DNA from 4 places in the Paenibacillus sp. FSL W8-0439 genome. Region 2 is predicted to be linked to each of the others. Evidence: riboswitches for the same ligand, from Rfam matches in the RefSeq annotation. Region 2 holds a riboswitch; each other region holds the start of a gene.

Region 1 (4,855 bases), 110 kb from region 2:
GGATTATGCGGACCTACGTCCAGACTTATCGATTCAAGCATCCTACCTCACAGGATTTTCAACATGTCGTGGAGAGAGTGACCGGACGATCATGGAGCCACTATTTTGAACAATATGTATATGACGGCCAGATGGCGGACTTTTCAGTCGATCGCATCATGAACCACAAGCTGGAGAATGGATACGAAGCAGTCGTGACGCTCAGCAAAAAAGGAGCAGATTATCCCAAAATCCCTGTTCAATTTACCTTCAAGGATGGCTCAACGATATTCAAGGCATGGGATGGTGCGGGCAAAAGTACAACTTTCCGACTCAAAAGCGCTTCCCCCGTGTCCTATGTGACTGTAGATCCTCTATACACTATTGCACTGGAGAACAAGCATATTAATAATAGCCTGAAAGCTGAATTGGATGAAAAACAACAAACCCGTTGGAGTGTAAGTGTAACCAAGCTGTTGGAGACACTGCTTGGAAGTCTGTCATGGTGAGGTGTCTATAGATGCGGACTGTTATAAAAGAAGGCTGGGCGCTGGTACGCATACGCTTTTATATCGTTATCATTTTATTTCTGTATCGTTTGCTGTGGGGAGTATTTCTCTATAGGCTGGTACAGTCTGCCGTTATCCCGCTGCTGCTACGTTATCCTGATCAGAGCCAAAACGAACTGGGAAAGACCTTGTTTTGGATGGAGGGACAGATCGCCTTGATGGACAGCCGGGAAGTACATGTGTACTTGTGGATATTACTAGGGGCGACCGTACTGCGCATACTAATCACTCCCTTCATTAGAGCTGGCATATATCAAAGCCTGCATACCGATGCGTCTGAACCGCAAAGCCTGTCCTTCTTCAAGGGGATGAAACGCCACGGTATGTCATCGCTATTGTATTACATCATCGAGTTGGGTTTGCTGCTGCTTCCCGCCTTTTGGGTGGTACCGAGACTCTATCCTATTGTAGTAGGAACGTTGCAATCTTCCTCTTACCTGCTACATTTGTTGCCCTATGCCATGGGGTGGATAGCTTACGGTTGGGTCATTCGGCAGTGCATCCTGTATATGCAGCTGGGCACTGTCAGTGGTCACACCATACTATCCTCCCTGCTCGCCTTCTTTCGCCAGCTTCTTCCGGCTGTTGGTGTATCCCTGTTGCTCGGTACTTGTGTGTTGCTAGTTTTCGGTCTATTTGGCACCGTGGCGATGATTTGGACCGGTATGTTGGCACTGATTCTCCAACAATCGTATCATTTTGTTACCAGTCTGGTCAGGCTGTGGCATATCAGTTCACAGTATCGGCTATGGCACATCGATATCTCCAGCAGAGGCTAACCCCTCACAATATCCTCTCTTCTGTATTTTCAGCTGTCGAAAAAACTTTTTTCTTTCCCGTGCAAACGGCACATAACTGAATACTGTTAACAGAATCTGTTCCTAGAGCGTTAGGAACAGATTTTTTTTGTAACTTTTTGCGATGAAACATTTGCCAAAGCCTGCTGTCTTTGTTACAATAATCGCAGTGAACTGATAGTAACAACTTTGTAATCTTTATTGTAACCTTTATCTTAAAAACATCGTTGTCGTGAATACTGCTCTCCAAGGTGCACATCTTAAGTTAAGCCTAATTCCTGGCACCTAGGAAGCGGGGGAACCAGTTTGGGTGAATTGATCTCGCAACAGAGTGGTCATAGGGGAACCTTCTACCGAATCCTTAAGCTAACCTCGCAGGCATTGGAAGGGGTATATTTTTTTTGAAGAAGAAGCTAACGATCGCAGCCATGGGTCTCGCCATTGCCTTTACATCTTTTACATTCGGTGGCAGCAGTGCATTTGCAGACTCTAAGATGGACCAGGTCATCCAAGATGCCAAAGGAACGAACTACAGAAGCGGAGGCACTACACTCGAGGGATTCGATTGCTCCGGCTTCACAATGTATGTATTCAACAAACTGGGAATTAAACTGCCGCATCAATCTGGATCACAATTCAAAATGGGTTCTTCTGTATCCCGCGATGAAATGAGACCAGGCGACCTGGTGTTCTTCAACACCACAGGAAGAGGCGTTTCCCATGTAGGTATCTTCGTAGGTGAAGGGAAATTCGCCCACTCCTCGACTTCACGTGGTGTAGTAGTTAGCTCACTGAACGAAAATTATTACGCTAACCGTTATGTCGGTGCAAAAAGAATTATGAGCACAGACGCTTACCATTCTGTAGCTTCAGATATTCCTGATGACGACAACGTAGAATAACTACCGCACAGCAAGCTAACCCTAGCCGCAATTTGATTCTGGCCGGAATCGAATTGCGGTTTTTTATGTCCACTACATCGCAATGATTATCATTACTGACGAACTGACACCTCAAAAGGTTTCAATTTTAGCGAACATCGTCGGTTTTACCGTCACCGCTGGGGGAGCATATGAGCAGTAAATCCTTCTTATTGAATGTATACCCGACTTAGGTAAGAAATAAACACGCTTGCCATTCTCCTACAACTTGTCTACAATCTGTGGTTAATGATTGAAGTACCTGCATAAGGAGGAATGGAAAAGTGCCGGCCTCAATATCCAACTACCGGATCGTACCGATGGACGAGCATCAAGCGGCTGAAATCTGTGAGTGGCGCTATGATCCCCCCTACAACATATACGGCTGGCTTCCCTGGGAACAAATGAAGGCACTTGAAGTCGAATTTGGAAGTCCCACGCTTCGCCAAGAGCAATATGTTGCGGTCCTGGACGAAGAGAATGAGCTGACGGGATTTGCTCAATATTTCCCTATGGTCGGTGTGACCCGGCTGGGTCTTGGAATGCATCCCGAAAGATGCGGACATGGCACAGGCTCCAATTTTGTCCGGGCCATTGCCGAGGAAGCCAGACGACGTCATCCGCAGAATGAAATTGACCTAGAGGTTCTCACTTGGAATCAGCGGGCTATCCGAGCCTACAAGGCAGCTGGATTTGAGCTGACGGATACCTATGAACGCCAGACTCCAGATGGCAGAAAGCCGTTCCATTGTATGGTATATCGTCCTGAACAACAGAATCGGATTCTATAAATAAGAGCGCCTTCACTATACAACCGCGATGTTGTATAACGAAGGCGCTCTTCATATATACGACAGATCATTACAAACTCAATGACTGCTGCGCATTTTTTCGAAAGCTTCATTATATTGTTGGGCTTCCTTAATATCTACGGCCATAATACCGCCATCGTCCCAGGAGGTCAAACGCAGAGTCACGGTCTTGTAATCAATCGTAATAAATGGATGGTGATTAAATGCCTCAGATATAGCGGCAACTTCATCCACGAAGGCAATTCCTTTCATAAAACTGGAAAAATTATATTTCCGAACGATCCAACGTCCTTCCTCCAGTTCCCAGCCCTCCAGCTTCTCCAGATGTGCTTCAATCTCTTCTTGTGTAAAAGGCATGTTACGAACTCCTCCCCGTTTATACGGAAGCCTTTCAGCCGCTTAGATGCGGCCAAAACTACGATATATTGGTGTACATATTACCACGGCCCCGTTGATAAATCCATAAGACGGCCATCAAATCAATGGGACCGACGTCAGCTCCTCATCCCCGATGAGTACATAGATCCGGTGCTGCTCCGGCTCATAAATCACAACACCGCTGCCTACAGTGATTATAGGTTCTGTGCCCAGTGCATAAAATAAGTCTTCTGCCAAAGCCTCATTGACTTCCTGGCACCCCGCTGGGTCCAGCCTGTCCCAATCTTCTGCTTCCATTTCAAAAAATTCATAGCTATCTGGAATGCGTCCCACAGCCTCTGTCAAATCGTTCAAAATTTGTTCATACTCGCGCCCATGCTTTACTCCCATGCTATTTCCTCCAGTGGTTCAGCGATTCAATACATAATCACTTTATTATACCGGAAATTCGCCCTTAACAAAAAAGAGAGTTTTGTCGATAAATACTATAATCCGTCTCATAATGACGCGCTTGGGGCAAGGACGACCCATGCGGCATGAAAGGATTCAAAATCTATTCTCATGGATGAGGTGTATCATGCAAATTACAACCATTATTGGACTTGTGCTCGGGCTTTTGTCACTGGTCGTCGGGATGATCCTGAAGGGCGCGCCAGTCGTCAATCTGGTCAATAATCCCGCTGCTTACATGATTATTTTCGTCGGAACAGCAGCAAGTATATTCATGGCGTTTCCGATGGATGACATGAAACGGGTGCCAAAGCTGTTTAAAATTATTTTCACCCAGCAGAAATTGCTGGATCGCAAGGAGCTTATCGGTACATTTACCGAATGGGCATCCATTACCCGTCGTGAAGGTCTGCTCGCGCTGGAATCCAAGGTCGAAGAGATCGACGATCCCTTTATGCGCGGCGGTATGCGTATGATTATCGATGGTAATGATCAGGAGTTCGTACGCGATGTTCTGATGGAAGACATTAACGCTACCGAAGATAGACACCGCGCAGGCGCACTAATTTTCTCCCAAGCCGGTATGTACGCTCCAACACTCGGGGTACTCGGTGCGGTTGTAGGTCTGATTGCCGCTCTAGCCGACCTTAGTGACATGGAAAAACTGTCCCATGCCATTGCGGCCGCCTTTATTGCAACGTTGCTCGGTATTTTTACAGGTTATGTCCTATGGCATCCAATGTCCAACAAGCTGAAACGGCTATCCAAAAAAGAAGTGGAACTTAAGTTAATGATGGTCGAAGGTCTGCTTTCGATTCAATCCGGTATCTCGACGATTGCCATCAGCCAAAAGCTAGCAATCTTCCTAACTCCAACCGAACGGGCTTCGATGACCCAGAAGGATGGCGATTCCAGTGAGTAAAAAGAGACATGAACCGCATGAAGAGCAT
Region 2 (4,855 bases):
ACGTAAATTTCCAAAGCGTCTTTCTCTCCGATTCCCAGGGTACGGCGCAATTCGATTGGAATAACAACACGTCCGAGCTCGTCAACTTTTCTTACAATACCAGTGGATTTCATCATAATAAATCAGGCTCCTCTCGCCGTTTAAAATAATATAAGTGTCATCATTCGACAAAATTTTCTCTTTTCTGATATTTACTATACCAACGATTCCCAAAACAGTCAACCTTAAAAAAGTAGTAACAGCCTAATTATGCAAAAGTATTTAGAACAAAGAGCTTTATTCATGTGAATTACCTTATTTTACGGATGATTTGTCTTGTGTGTCGATTTGGAAATGTCGAAAAGTGATAATTCGACATATTACGACAAACAATGTCGAATAAGGGAGGACGTTTAGGATTTTATTGTATTTTAATCCATTATTCCGAATATTAAAGGAGCTGATATCTTGCACCAGCCACTCAGTGAAGAAAAAGTTTTTAAGGACCCGGTACATAATTACATCCATGTTCAGGATACTGCGATATGGCGATTGATCAATACGCCGGAGTTCCAACGTTTACGACGCATTCGGCAGTTAGGCACATCTTATCTTACGTTTCATGGAGCGGAGCATAGCCGGTTTTCACATTCACTGGGCGTATACGAGATTACGAGACGCATCATTTCCCAATTTGAACGTGGAGACTTTCCCGACTGGCCAAAGGAAGAAAGACTGGTTGCTCTGTGTGCTGCTTTGTTGCACGATGTGGGGCACGGTCCATTTTCTCATTCCATTGAAGAAGCCTTTCATATGAACCATGAGGATTGGACATGCCGCATTGTACTGGGCGACACGAAGATTAACGCTGTGCTACGGCAAGTGGATGAGATGCTGCCCCACAAAGTCGCGGCGGTTATAGCCAAAACGTATGATAAGCCGATTGTTGTCAACCTGGTAACAAGTCCGCTCGATGCTGACCGTATGGATTATTTGTTGCGGGATGCTCATTCGACAGGTGTTAACTACGGAACGATTGATTTGGATCGTATTTTACGTTTGTTGCGTCCTCATAATGGGAGAATTGTCGTAAAAGAGTCGGGTATGCATGCTGTAGAGGATTATCTAATGTCACGCTATCAGATGTACTGGCAAATTTATTTCCATCCTGTAACACGCAGCTCGGAAATCCTGTTACGTAAAATTTTTAAGAGAGCAAAGGAATTGTTCAAAAACGGATATGAGTTTGGTTTTCTGCTTGATCCGCTGCCCGATCTGTTAAAAGGAGAACTAACAGTGGAGCAGTATTTGATGCTGGATGAGTCTTTGATTCAGACGGTATTTGGCCAATGGAAACGAGAAAAGGATGAAATTTTAAGTGATTTGAGTAGCCGTTTTATGGATCGTAGATTGTATAAATATGTAGAGATTGAAAATATGGATACAGATACCGTTGACCATATTCGAGAGGCTTTGAAAGAGGCTGGATTGCATCCTGAATATGATCTTGAAATTGATTTTCCAACAGATCTTCCTTATGATGTGTTTCGGCAGGGCGGCTCAACGGACAACCAGATTTTACTGCTTGGACGTCAGGGCGAGGTGCGGGAAATATCCGAAGTTTCGGAAATTGTGCGCTCAATAAGTGGCATTCACCGAGGAAAATATCACATGTATTTTCCCCAAAATAAATTGAATGGGGTAAAAGACAGGCTTCCTGCCGAAATAAGGAATTATTTTGTCAAACAATAGACAAATATATAGAAATGTAAGTAAAAAAAGGAGATGAAAACCTTGGATTTATTCGACACTCATACTCACCTGGATGCCCCACAATTTGACGAAGACCGTGAAGAAGTTATAGCACGTGCTGTCGAATCAGGAGTAACACGGATGATCAATATCGGATTTAATCGTGAGACCATTCCATCCACCATGAAGCTGGCTGAGACGTATGATTTTATTTATGCGGCCGTTGGATGGCATCCGCAGGATGCCATTACAATGCAGGAGGGGGATTTAGAATGGATTGCATCGTTATGCAGTCATAAAAAGGTTGTAGCGATCGGAGAGATCGGTCTGGATTACTATTGGGATACATCACCAAAGGATGTACAGCAGCGGGTGCTTCGAAACCAAATTGGTCTGGCACGTGAGCTCAACATGCCAATTGTTATCCATAACCGGGATGCGCATGAAGATATTGTGAGAATTTTACGTGAGGAAAAGGCGAGCGAGATTGGCGGAGTTATGCACTCCTTTTCTGGGAGCTGGGAGACCGCTAAAATGGTGCTGGATATGGGCTTTCACCTTTCCTTTGGCGGGCCCATAACGTTCAAAAATGCCAAGCAGCCAAAAGAGGTACTGGCCCAGGTTCCGCTGGATCGTCTGCTGATTGAAACGGACGCGCCATACTTGACGCCTCATCCGTTTCGCGGGAAGCGAAATGAGTCGGCCCATGTGAGATTGGTGGCAGAGGCAGCTGCCCAAATTAAGGGAATTAGAGTGGAGGAATTGGTATCCATTACGACCCAAAATGCTTTGGAACGATTTGACATTCAGTGAAAAAGCGAAGAAATCAATCAAAATAAAGAGATAGACGGAGCTAATTATGATTTTGTTGCAGGAAACTCAAGAATATTACAATTTTTTAACCGAATATTTTAAAAAATGTACTTGAAACCTGCTTTACAACATGCATGTAAACAGGATATCATCTTTTCAGTGAATTGTTGTTGAGTGTAAACATCAACAAATCATTTCATGAACCAGTCTCGCTGAGTCCCTTTTGCAGGGAACGGGGGAACCGATATGGCTTACAGTACGTCCGGCGTATGTGCAAGAGAGAATGTCTCTTCAGCAGCCGGCTCAACCGAAATTCATTTCCCGAATGGGATGAACAGGTAGAGAAGCCGTATTTCGATTTCTTTCTGGGTCTTCGGGGTGAATGTGAAGGCGACCGCCATGAGCGGTTGACCTAAGCTAGGGCGACTCTCTACGTCCGAACCCGACAGCTAACCCCGTAAGCGTAACAAGAGAGAAGCCATCTCGTGCATGAGTTTTCCCGCATATTCACACATGTCGGAAGCCACGAAAGAGCTCTCTAGTCTCTTTCTTTGGCTTTTTTTGTTGTGAATAAAAGAAAATCTGTCATCATACTGTGGTTAAACAGGGGAGGACAGCATGCCGCGAAGACGGGTACATGGTGCAGGACAGTCGCAGTACGGGCTTGTCTTGTAGAAAATCTGTTATAGTCACGTCAACGATCAACTATGTCTTACTCCAGACGGCGGGCTATGTAAGGAGGACGGAGGAAATGGGCATTTTCCGAAAAGAGGAGACCCATGAGTCACGCTCATCCAGCATGTCTTACGTATTACGTTGGAAGCAAGAGAATGTGCGCCAGGCTGCTTTGGTTGCTATTTTTCTAATCGCACTAACGATTATGATTTCAATTCTGATGTACACGCAATCTAAAAAACAAGTCTTTTTTGTCATCGATGGTAAGGCATCTGCGGTAGAAACCCGGGAATCCAAGCTCCAAGATTTGCTCAATGAGCATTCTATTTCACTTCAGCCGCATGATACAATTTCCATGCCGCTAAATGGGGCAGTACAGGATGGGGATCGCGTAGTCATTAAACGTGCCAATCAGGTTAAAGTATCCTCAGGCAATAAGACGAAAAAGCTGTACACAACAGAAAATACAGTAGAGGGTGCCATTCGCACTTCGGGCTATAAATTATCATCAACGGATAAAGTTTACCCTGCGTTGGATGCCTCTGTTTCAGCTAACATGGACATAAAAATCGTCCGTGTGAAGAAACAGCAGGTCGAACAGAAAAAACAAGTGCCTTATCAGGTCATCAAAACGGCAGATCCAAGTCTCTATAAAGGCGATAATCGAGTCATTCAAAGTGGCAAATCGGGTGTGGTAGTCCAGCATGTTCAAAAAGTATACCATGATGGAAAGTTGGTATCCAAACAGCTGGTCAACAAGGAAGTCGCACAGAATCGTGTGGATAAGGTAATTGCGGTAGGAACGAAGAAGAAACCGGTCGTTCTAGCTGCTTCCATCGGCCCTAAAGATGCGGTTAAGGCTACAAAGGTTAGTTCGGGCAGTGCTGTCCGTAAAGCAGGTATTAATTTTAATTATAGAAAAGTTTTACAAAATGTCTCCATGACGGCGTATTCCGCACAGGAGCCAGGTATCGGTACACGTACCGCCTCCGGCACGCGTGTCACGGAAGGACGCACCATCGCTGTCGATCCGAGTGTAATCCCAATCGGGTGGTGGGTGTATATTGAAGGGGTGGGCTTCCGCCGTGCGGAGGATACCGGTGGCGCGATTAAAGGCCACAAAATCGATGTGTATTATGAGAGTTTGAGCCGGGCCAACCAATTTGGTCGTAAGCACGGTAAAACCGTATATGTTATCGGACCTGTAAAGCCGGAAATCAACTAAAACAGGTTGTGTATGTTGAGGACAATGCGATAGTATTAACAACATAGTTATGCCATGCTAAGAAGAGGATACCCTCTTCTTATTTTGTTTTCAAAAGCAGGGAAAGATAAATATATGTTGCTGTGTAGCAGTGGAGGGAAACGAAGATGATCAAGGAAGTGATCGTGGTGGAAGGCCGGGATGATACGGTAGCCATTCGCCGTGCTGTCGAAGCAGATACGATAGAAACTGGCGGTTCAGCCATTAATAAAATGACGCTGCGGAAAATTGCATTGGCGCAGGAACGGCGGGGGGTCATTATTTTAACTGATCCCGATCATGCAGGGGAGCGTATCCGTAAAATCATCGCCTCCAAGGTACCAGGCTGCAAGCAGGCTTTTATACCTGAGGCAGAGGCGACGCGCAAAGGGG
Region 3 (4,855 bases), 4.6 Mb from region 2:
GCCAATGACTACAAACTGCTGCGTTTTCATATCTACTCGAAAACTCCCTTACCCTATAATTATTTTACCTTCTGGATGACGATACAATTCCTTACCCTTTTTCGGTCCCAGTGCATAAGCTAGCGTGAGTGGACCCAGCCTGCCTGCAAACATCGTCAGAGTAATCACCAGCTTGCCTACAACTGTCAAATCAGGTGTAAGCCCCATGGACAGTCCTACCGTACCAAAGGCAGACACCGTCTCGAACAAGATCATCAGGAAATGATGATCTTCGGTTGCGGACAGAATCATCGTTACCCCAATCACGAACAGCAACCCCAGCAAGGTAATAGTCAAAGCCTTATAAATGCGTGCCTGCGCAAGTCGGTACCGGAACAGCACAATGTCTTCCCGTCCCCGCAGCATCGAAAACACCGCTCCAATGAGCAGAGCAAATGTAGTGGTCTTAATCCCGCCTCCAGTGGAGCCAGGCGAAGCCCCAATAAACATGAGTATGATGATAAAAAACTGCGTAGCCTGCCGCAAGCCTGCAATGTCCAGCGTGTTGGCACCTGCGGTGCGAGGGGTAACGGACTGGAATAAAGAACCCAGCAGTTTACCACCCCAATCAAGCGAGCCAAGCGTCTTCGGATTCGTAAACTCAAATACAAAAATGACAAGCGTCCCGACGACAATCAGAGCAGCTGTCATGCTGAGTACCACCTTGGTATGCAAGGACAGTCTCTTACGCTTGCGATAATCTGCCAGGTCAGACATCACTACAAAACCAATACCACCCGAAATAATGAGAAACATGGCTGTAAAATTAACAATCGGATCATATACATAACCTGTCAGGCTGCGAAATTCACCGAACAAATCAAAACCAGCGTTATTAAACATGGAAATGGCATGCCAGATTCCAAAATAAATCGCCCTGCCTACAGGCATATCAAATGACCAGCGAATCGAAAAAATAGCTGCACATACGCCCTCAATCATCAGCGAGTACCATAGCACCTTGCGGATCAATCCGACAATTCCTTCGACAGAGGTCTGATTCATCGCTTCTTGCAAAATAAGGCGCTCCCGCAAGGAAATCCGACGCTTGAACACCAGCGCGATCAAGGTAGCCATAGTCATAAAGCCAAGTCCGCCAATCTGAATCAGCGCAACGATGACAATTTGACCAAAGGTTGTAAAAAAGAGCCCTGTATCCTTAACGACAAGCCCAGTTACACAGGTCGCGGAAGCGGCAGTAAACAAAGCGTCTATAAACGCAAGTGGTTTTCCTGTTGTATTAGAAATGGGCAGCATTAACAATAAACTACCTATTAGAATGATAATGGCAAAGCCTGCAACGAATATTTGCGGTGGAGAAAGCCGAAGCCAGCTTGCATTGGGATTCATTTATTCATCACTTCTCCTCCTTGGTGAACTATGAGCATGGAGATCGCTCAGCTCATAAAATCACCAATTCTTTTCAGTTTCTTTTATAAATCAGAAAAGTATCCGCAAAGCGGGATACTTTTGCCTTTCAATACTCACTACACTTTATACGTAACTACCTCATGGAACGTTTGATGACTTTAAGGCGGGCAGCAGCGAAGCGGTCCATTTGAATCTGGAGAAGCGATAGCGCTCGCCTTTGACTCTGAATTTTACCCTTATCAAGGTCTAGAAAATCAAAAAAAATTCAGTGGCAACAGCGATTGGAAGATCAAATGGAACGCGCAGCGTCCTTAACTCAGCAAACTTTTATTCACACTTATACACACAAAAAAAGACACCGGAAAACCGAGTGCCTGACTTGGTTCCTGCCCACAGCCTACGAGGTTAGCTGACGGATTCGGGCAGCACAGTATGCCCTATTTACACTTCCGATCCATCAGGATCGGCTGTAAAATTCACCCCAGTAACATGGTTCCCCCGTTTTCTCACAGAAATTCGGCTTAAATGTATGTCATTACCCATATATTTCATAGGCATTGCCTCAAGATTATAATCCTTCTCTATCCAGATCACAAAACCGATTTCGCCGAAAAAACGTGAAATTGGCTTTAATTTGCGATTGGACATCGCTTAATCACAGCTTATCTAATTTTATTAAAACTTTAAAGTGCTTTCACTCTGTTTTCATGAATATCGCTGGTCTGTTGGCGGGAACCTGTGCAGTATGATATCTTTAATGGATGTTCTTATTTACAGATTAAGGAGGAAACTCATGAATCCTATCGGGAAACCGGTCGTGCTCACGGCCAACTTCAAAAAATTAGGCTTGCTGGGCGGGGTTGGCCTGATTTGCTTTTTTATCTTTCAATTGCTTATTCCCTCGCTTAGCAATCCAAGTCCGGAATCATTGATGAATGCAAAGGTCATCAGCAAACAAGAAGCGATCGTACACGCCTTGGACTTTGCCCGTTCCGAGCTGGGCTATACGGAATCACAGCCAGAGAAGCCTGTCGTGACCTATCAGGCTGAAACAGATTTGTACGGTTATTTATCCAGAGAAAAACTGCTTCAAGCGTACGATCGTACATGGAAAAAAAATTATCCTTATGAAACCTTTCGGGTTGATTTGCCTGATTCCTCAGCGAAGGGCAAGCTGCAAATTCATGTGGATTTATCCACTGGGAAGGTCGTTAGCTTTAAACGGATCACCTCCAGCACCAATTACACACAGGCTGATGTTTCTACAGATGAACAAGCACGAAGCAAGCTTGTACGTATAGCTGAGGGCGACATGACGCTTGAAGCCAAGGAACAGGCTGCAGCAAAATGGATCAAACGCTTTGGCTTTAAGCCATCGGAATTGAAGCTTGCGACCACTGAGGGGGAAGGTGGATTAAAATATACCGTGGACGAAAAGAAAATCGGCGCCTCGGTACTTACGCTGGCTTTTACCTTTGAAGATGGGGATGTTCGCTCGTTTACCCAAAGCTTTGCTGCCCCTTCATCCTATACCGACTATGTTAAAAATCAAACATACTGGGCGAATTGGATGACTTATGCGGGTTATGCCCTATTTAGCTTTGTCCTGGGCGTACTTGCCATTGTGTATGCGTCACTCACCCGACGACATACTTCATTTGTACGCGGTATTGTTCTGTCCATTGTTTATTTTATTGCTAGTATAGCTGGGACCATGAACATGCTGCCTTTATTACAAGCTGAAGCAGGCAGTAAGGGCATGCTTATATTTCTTATGGTATTCCAGGTCGGTGTTACCTTCTTCATGGCTGTAGCCCTCTACTTCTCCTTGGTTGGTGGTGACGGGCTTATGCGTCAGGTTGGACTAAATGCATGGCCACGGGCCAAAGAGCCGGGCTACGGGCTGTATGTGCTTCGCAGTATGTATGTCGGTTACTTGTGGGCCTTCATTTTACTCGGCGTACAATCCATTTTGTTCTTTGTATTGGAGCGTACATTTAATACATTCTCCACTACAGACGCCACGCAATCCCCTTACAATATGGCTTATCCATGGCTACTACCGATTATGGCCTGGATGGCAGGTATTGGAGAAGAGACTGTTTACCGTCTATTTGGTATTCCGATGGTAAAAAAAATAGTCAAAAATACGTTTGTTGCTTGTCTGATTACTACGCTTATTTGGGCACTGGGACATACGCTTTATCCAATCTATCCAGTGATTTCAAGACCTATTGAGCTGACTTTTCTTGGTTTGCTGTTTAGCTTCGTGTTCCTGCGTTACGGCTTTATCGCTGCCATGTTCAGCCACGTTATTTTTGACAGCATATTAATGGGGCTTAGTGTGATCAGTTTGGGAGACACCGTGAATGTGAGCGCAGGTCTATTCTGGATCTTACTTCCGGCTATTGTAGGCTACATCATTTACTGGTTTAGTCCTAAAAAACCTAATCGAATCATGTTTGAACCCGTGAAAAAAGAGGAGCCGTATTCTACGACTCCTCCTCCCGAAGGGCAGCTATAATCTGACGAGCAAGTTTATCCCCAATAGAGAGAGGCCGGAAGTCTTCGACGCTGGCCTCTCTTATTTTTTTGAGCGATCCAAAATGCTTAAGCAGCAACTTACGCCGTTTCTCGCCGATGCCTGGAATGGAGTCCAACTGGGAAGTTACCATAGATTTGCCGCGCTGCTCGCGGTGGAACGTAATGGCAAAACGGTGAACCTCATCCTGAATCCGTTGCAGCAGATAAAATTCCTCGCTATTGCGCGCAAGCATCACGGCCTCAAATGTTTCTCCCATCAGTAATTGGGAAGTTCTGTGTTTGGCATCTTTCACCAAACCACACACAGGAATAAACAAGCCCAACTCATTTTCCAATACATCGGTTGCCGCTTTAATTTGTCCACGCCCGCCATCGACAATGATCAAATCGGGACGCTCTAGATTTTCCTTCAGTACACGTTCATATCGGCGCCGAATAACCTCACGCATCGTTTCATAATCATCTGGTCCCTGCACAGAACGGATCTTGTATTTTCGATACTCTTTCTTGGCAGGCTTACCGTCAATAAAGACGATCATGGCCGACACTGGATCGGAACCCTGAATGTTGGAATTATCGAACGCCTCTACCCGATGCAGACTATCCAGCCCAATGGCACGTCCCAGATTGCTTGCAGCTTTGGAGGTCCGTTCCTCATCCCGCTCGATCAGTTTAAACTTCTCATCCAAAGCAACACGTGCATTTTCCGTCGCCATCCCCGTCATTTGCTTTTTCAGCCCACGCTGCGGCACAAGTACCTTTACATCCAGCCATTCAGCCAGAGCGAGAGCTGCCGCCGTTGGGTCCTCTAATCCACCGGATAGTTGAGTTTCTGTTTCTGTTTCTGTTTCGGGTTCTTTTTCCCCGGCTGCTTGGTCACCAACTGGGTCTTGAATCGTTC
Region 4 (4,855 bases), 1.5 Mb from region 2:
CAGAGTATTTTTATTGTGACTGCTAGATTGGTAAACGACGCATCAGAGGGATGCTGGAAGGTGTTTAAATAGGACGGAGGAGGAAAAGGGTCTGGATGCATTCAATTGGCTGCTATGGCTCATATAGGGTGGCTGAGTGATATAGGAGCTGGTCCGATGGCTGTGGAAAAGATGGCGCTGATATGAGCTTGGCGTAGGTTTGTTAATCTTCTTCCAGGTGGTAAGCAACTCGCTGGTCATATGATCGATAAGAGGATTTTTTTCCTCATAAGGAGGATTGAGCAGTCTAAAGGCATCTTCGATACAGAAGGATACCGCTGTGGCAAAATAGCCGTGAATGGTCTGTTCTATATCGCTTCCGAGGAGGGAGTTAATCCAAGTGTGGACAGTAGCGAGTGTGCCAATTGCATTGTATTGAGTGAGTGTGTCTTCCAGTTGGTCAAATGCGAGCCAAGGATAAAGAGCCTTGGTGAGCTTGAGCAGTCGCTGGCCAGAAAGTCGCGACTCTTTTACATGCTGCGAGGAAGGATGTTGGGTGTGCAACATTTTATCAATAAGGGCGATCCGCCAACCGTCATTCTGCTGGATGGCTGCATACAGACTTTTAATGGCCATGCCGTCAAGGGTTGTGATTTGAGGATACCAATCGTCTCGCATGTAATGTTTCAGATCCTGAAGACTGTTCAGGTGTTCGGCGCGGAAACGCTCCTCCAATCCGTAGAAACGGGTGAAACCACCAATAGGTAAGGAAGGGTCCAACAATAATGCGTAGTTTAGCAACCGGTTACCTTTATGCAGGACGGTTCGCCTCCTTGAAGTGAATATTTGTGTGATGTTATTTGACTTGAATATTGATTTGTAATAAGAAATCGAACATTTATGTAATATATTTTTACACTTACAGCTCTATTGTGTCAAATTAAATAATTTTATTGCTTATATATGTTATATAAAGTTACATTAAAAATAATTATAATATTCTTGTTTACAAATTGTTGCTGAGAGAGTATAATAAATCTGTTGCCTCAATACATTATGACATGCGGTCGTGGTGGAATGGCAGACACGCTATCTTGAGGGGGTAGTGGGCGTACGCCCGTGGAGGTTCGAGTCCTCTCGACCGCATTATATGCAGTACCCAGTTGAAAAAGCATCCTGACACGTTTTACGTGAAGGGATGCTTTTTTTGTTAAATACTTTTCGTCATATCCTCCCGTCACAGAAGCGGTCGTATGGACAACGGACCGCTCGTTAACTGTAATGCATAAAGATTGTCAGTTTTTCTGCAAAAGCTTCTTAATATCTCCTACAAGCTTGTCTGGAGTGGTTTGCGGCGCATAACGCTTAAATACGTTACCTTCTCGTGTAATTAAGAATTTAGTAAAATTCCATTTGATCGCTTTGGAGCCTAATACGCCTGGAGCAGTGTGGGTCAGGTAGCGAAATAGAGGATGTGCCTGATCACCGTTAACATCTGTCTTGGCGAACATGGGAAAAGTCACTCCGTAATTGAGTTGGCAAAACTCGGAGATCTCCTCGCTGGAACCCGGCTCTTGTTTGGCGAACTGGTTGCTGGGAAATCCCAAAATTTCGAGCCCCTGTTCATGATACTGGTCATATAGCTCTTGTAGCGCCTTGTACTGGGGGGTTAACCCACATTTGCTGGCAGTATTCACGATAAGAAGAACTTTCCCTTCGTATGTGGATAACGGAATTTGTGCCCCTTGTAGGGTCTGTGCATCATATTTATATACGCTCATGATATCCCTCCTAATTCAATATTCTACAATTAAATTGTGAACAATTCAACAAGGGGTTGCAAGTCCAGAAGAGTCTACAGACATTGTGCATTGTAAAATCGTCTTTTGTTCAAAACGGTAAATCGCACTTCAAATGGAGCAAATTGAGGTGTTTCTTCTTATAAAAGAGGGTTCATTCGATAATTATCTAGTACATATAGCGCATTTTCTTTCTTTTTTATAAATAAAGGGCAACCGTACCATACCCTACGCCAATATTGACATGCCTTTCATTTTCAAAAAGAGGTGAAATACAGAGTTTTAGAGAGATACGAGAAGCATAGGTTGGTTGTAAGCGTTATCCTTAATCTTCTATGCTCTAAAGGGTGATTTATAGCCTTGCCGTTGAGCTTTACAGTCTTCCTTGCACGGGTGTATGATTCAAGACGTAATTTCAAATTAACAACAATGAAGCAACAACGAATTGTCTAAAGCGCTGAATTTTGCAGTTGCAAAAGCGGGGGAACCAACGAGTATATACGGCTTTGCAAGCCGTGTGTCTCATGGGGTGAATTTTCCGGCCAAGTGCCGTAAATAGGGCGACTCTCACGTCCGAATCCGACAGCTAACCTCGTAAGCGTACAGGGAGAGGCAACAAACCGCCGTGTGCAGCCATGGTTTATTTTATCATGGAATGTATGAAGCCGGAGGAAGCCTTTTTCCTTCGGCTTCTTTTTGTTGTCTTTTTATACCGGGAGAGGAGCTACTGATGGAAGGTCGGTTAATTATTGTCACTGCACCGAATGAAGCGGGCAGAAGTTTTGTGAAATTGCTTATGTTCAAAAAATTGGCGTTTGCAGTTCTCACAAATAGCACCCAGGAGGAACGACAGCTCAAAAAAATGGGTGTGGAGCACATTGTGCGCATCAATACGATGCAAGCGGGAAAATGGAATTTTCCTAAAAAAGAAATTGGTAGTGTGTATTTGTTTGAAAACAGCTTGAATCTAACTTGCCGTTTCCTGCAAATATGTCGGCCACTAACATCAGAATTGATCTATGTTATTACGCACGGCTGTAATCCACAAGGAATTTATCGGGGATTGGGAGCGGACCATGTGATCTACACATTGAACGGAGAGGTGGGTTTCCTGCTGAACGGATAAGCACTTATAACATAGCTGGTTTATGATTTTATGATGGAATCAAAAGGGCAATCTGAAAAGCGATACGGAGGGTATGAACATGATGGATTTATACATGCTGCTCGTAATGGCTGTGAGTTATGGAGTGATACTGCTGTTTGTACGCTGGTGTGATGCGCAGACCTCAAAAGGAGGGCGAAGAGGATGATCGTTGTGCTAGGACTTACGGCTATTGTGTTCGTGTATTTAATCTACGCACTCCTGAATCCTGAAAAATTCTAGTCAACTATAGGATCGAGCAGGCGGGAACAGCAGATCAAGAATGCAGCATCAGAGATGCAGATTTTCGCAAACGTGTGCACTCAATGGATGGTCTGAATCAGGTCTGTTGTTCCAAATGCAGGAGCATTTTAAGGAGGAATAGAGGATGGAGCTACTGCAAATTGGGATTGTGATCATCATATTGTTGCTCTTGGTAAAGCCGATGGGCACCTATATGTATCACGTATTCTCGAATGAACCGAATCGGACGGATCGGATTTTTGGTGGAACGGAAAAGCTGATTTATAAGGCTGTAGGCTTGAAGAAACAGGACAGCATGCATTGGACCACGTACGCTATGAGTTTCATTGCAACCAATGTGGTGCTTGTGGGGATCAGCTACCTGCTATTGCGCTTGCAGGCTATACTTCCGGGCAATCCGGTTGGGAACAGTAATATGGAAGCATCATTGGCATTTAATACAGTAATCAGCTTTATGACCAATACGAATCTCCAACATTACAGCGGAGAAAGCGGGCTTACGTATCTGACGCAGATGGCGTTCGTCACGATGATGATGTTTACTTCGGCTGCTTCGGGGTTTTCGGTTGCTGCGGCTTTTATGAGGGGATTGACGCGGCGCGGTGAAGGGCTGGGTAATTTTTTTCAAGATTTTATTAAAGCCAACATACGGATTTTCCTGCCGCTTGCCTTTGTACTTACGCTGGTGCTGGTGGGATTAAAAGTACCACAGACGCTACAACCCACGGCGGATATTACGACTTTAAGTGGTACACAGCAGCAGATTGCTATGGGACCCATTGCCTCATTGGAATCCATCAAGCATTTGGGCACGAACGGGGGCGGTTTTGCGGGAGCTAATTCTGCACATCCTTTTGAAAATCCAAATCCTTGGACGAACGTACTGGAAATTTTGGCAATGTGGGTAATGCCGGCTTCGCTGCCGTATACATTTGGATTGTTTGCCCGTAATCGCAAGCAGGGCTGGATTATTTTCAGCTCGATGATGGTCTTGTTCCTTATTTTTCTATCCATAACGTATGTGTCGGAGAAAACAGGTAATCCGTTAATCCAGGCACTGGGTATGGATGCATCTCAGGGAAGCATGGAAGGGAAAGAAGTTCGTTTCGGTATTGGCCAATCGGCATTATTCACTGCGGTCACAACGGCGGCAACGACAGGTTCGGTCAATAATATGCATGATACATTGACCCCGCTAGGTGGTATGGCTGCTTTGGGAGAAATGATGCTAAACGTCATTTTTGGCGGCAAGGGCGTCGGGCTGATGAATATGCTGATGTATGCGATTCTGGGAGTGTTTATATGCGGACTGATGGTCGGAAGAACCCCGGAATTTATGGGTAGGAAAATTGAAGGCAAGGAAATGAAACTGATTGCAATTGCTATTTTGGTACATCCGTTTCTTATTCTTGCTCCCACTGCGCTTGCGTTTATGAGTCATTGGGGATATGATGCGGTCTCTAACCCCGGATATCACGGGTTGACTCAGGTGCTCTATGAATATGCATCATCTGCGGCAAATAACGGCTCGGGATTTGAAGGTCTTTCGGATAACAACGTGTTTTGGAACGTTACAACAGGAGCGGTTATGTTCTTTGGACGATATGTATCCATGATTGCATTGCTGGCTGTGGCGGCTTCGTTGAATGCCAAAGCGCCGACCCCGGTG

What was found. Region 2 has a riboswitch for cyclic di-AMP ahead of MKX36_RS00140 (3D domain-containing protein). Riboswitches for the same ligand answer to the same signal wherever they lie in the genome.
Region 1: another riboswitch for cyclic di-AMP. It lies ahead of MKX36_RS00535 (C40 family peptidase); the one in region 2 lies ahead of MKX36_RS00140 (3D domain-containing protein).
Region 3: another riboswitch for cyclic di-AMP. It lies ahead of MKX36_RS19910 (TrkH family potassium uptake protein); the one in region 2 lies ahead of MKX36_RS00140 (3D domain-containing protein).
Region 4: another riboswitch for cyclic di-AMP. It lies ahead of MKX36_RS06350 (hypothetical protein); the one in region 2 lies ahead of MKX36_RS00140 (3D domain-containing protein).

What each region holds. Positions count from the first base shown of each region.
Region 1 covers NZ_JBBPAK010000001.1:132,383-137,237, reverse strand. Annotated here, with positions in the region: gene MKX36_RS00545 (M1 family metallopeptidase) at 1-488, shown strand, start outside; gene MKX36_RS00540 (hypothetical protein) at 500-1,327, shown strand; cyclic di-AMP (ydaO/yuaA leader) riboswitch at 1,604-1,741, shown strand; gene MKX36_RS00535 (C40 family peptidase) at 1,747-2,247, shown strand; gene MKX36_RS00530 (GNAT family N-acetyltransferase) at 2,550-3,056, shown strand; gene MKX36_RS00525 (4a-hydroxytetrahydrobiopterin dehydratase) at 3,135-3,434, opposite strand; gene MKX36_RS00520 (hypothetical protein) at 3,552-3,845, opposite strand; gene motA (flagellar motor stator protein MotA) at 4,033-4,827, shown strand; gene motB (flagellar motor protein MotB) at 4,820-4,855, shown strand, end outside.
Region 2 covers NZ_JBBPAK010000001.1:27,271-32,125, forward strand. Annotated here, with positions in the region: gene MKX36_RS00125 (AbrB/MazE/SpoVT family DNA-binding domain-containing protein) at 1-116, opposite strand, end outside; gene MKX36_RS00130 (HD domain-containing protein) at 448-1,731, shown strand; gene MKX36_RS00135 (TatD family hydrolase) at 1,774-2,544, shown strand; cyclic di-AMP (ydaO/yuaA leader) riboswitch at 2,745-3,024, shown strand; gene MKX36_RS00140 (3D domain-containing protein) at 3,296-4,444, shown strand; gene rnmV (ribonuclease M5) at 4,591-4,855, shown strand, end outside.
Region 3 covers NZ_JBBPAK010000001.1:4,624,708-4,629,562, forward strand. Annotated here, with positions in the region: gene MKX36_RS19905 (potassium channel family protein) at 1-30, opposite strand, end outside; gene MKX36_RS19910 (TrkH family potassium uptake protein) at 49-1,389, opposite strand; cyclic di-AMP (ydaO/yuaA leader) riboswitch at 1,790-1,942, opposite strand; gene MKX36_RS19915 (CPBP family intramembrane glutamic endopeptidase) at 2,204-3,934, shown strand; gene uvrC (excinuclease ABC subunit UvrC) at 3,903-4,855, opposite strand, start outside.
Region 4 covers NZ_JBBPAK010000001.1:1,488,525-1,493,379, forward strand. Annotated here, with positions in the region: gene MKX36_RS06335 (urease accessory protein UreF) at 43-780, opposite strand; tRNA gene MKX36_RS06340 (tRNA-Leu) at 1,043-1,125, shown strand; gene MKX36_RS06345 (glutathione peroxidase) at 1,275-1,760, opposite strand; cyclic di-AMP (ydaO/yuaA leader) riboswitch at 2,224-2,395, shown strand; gene MKX36_RS06350 (hypothetical protein) at 2,509-2,904, shown strand; gene kdpF (K(+)-transporting ATPase subunit F) at 3,088-3,165, shown strand; gene kdpA (potassium-transporting ATPase subunit KdpA) at 3,311-4,855, shown strand, end outside.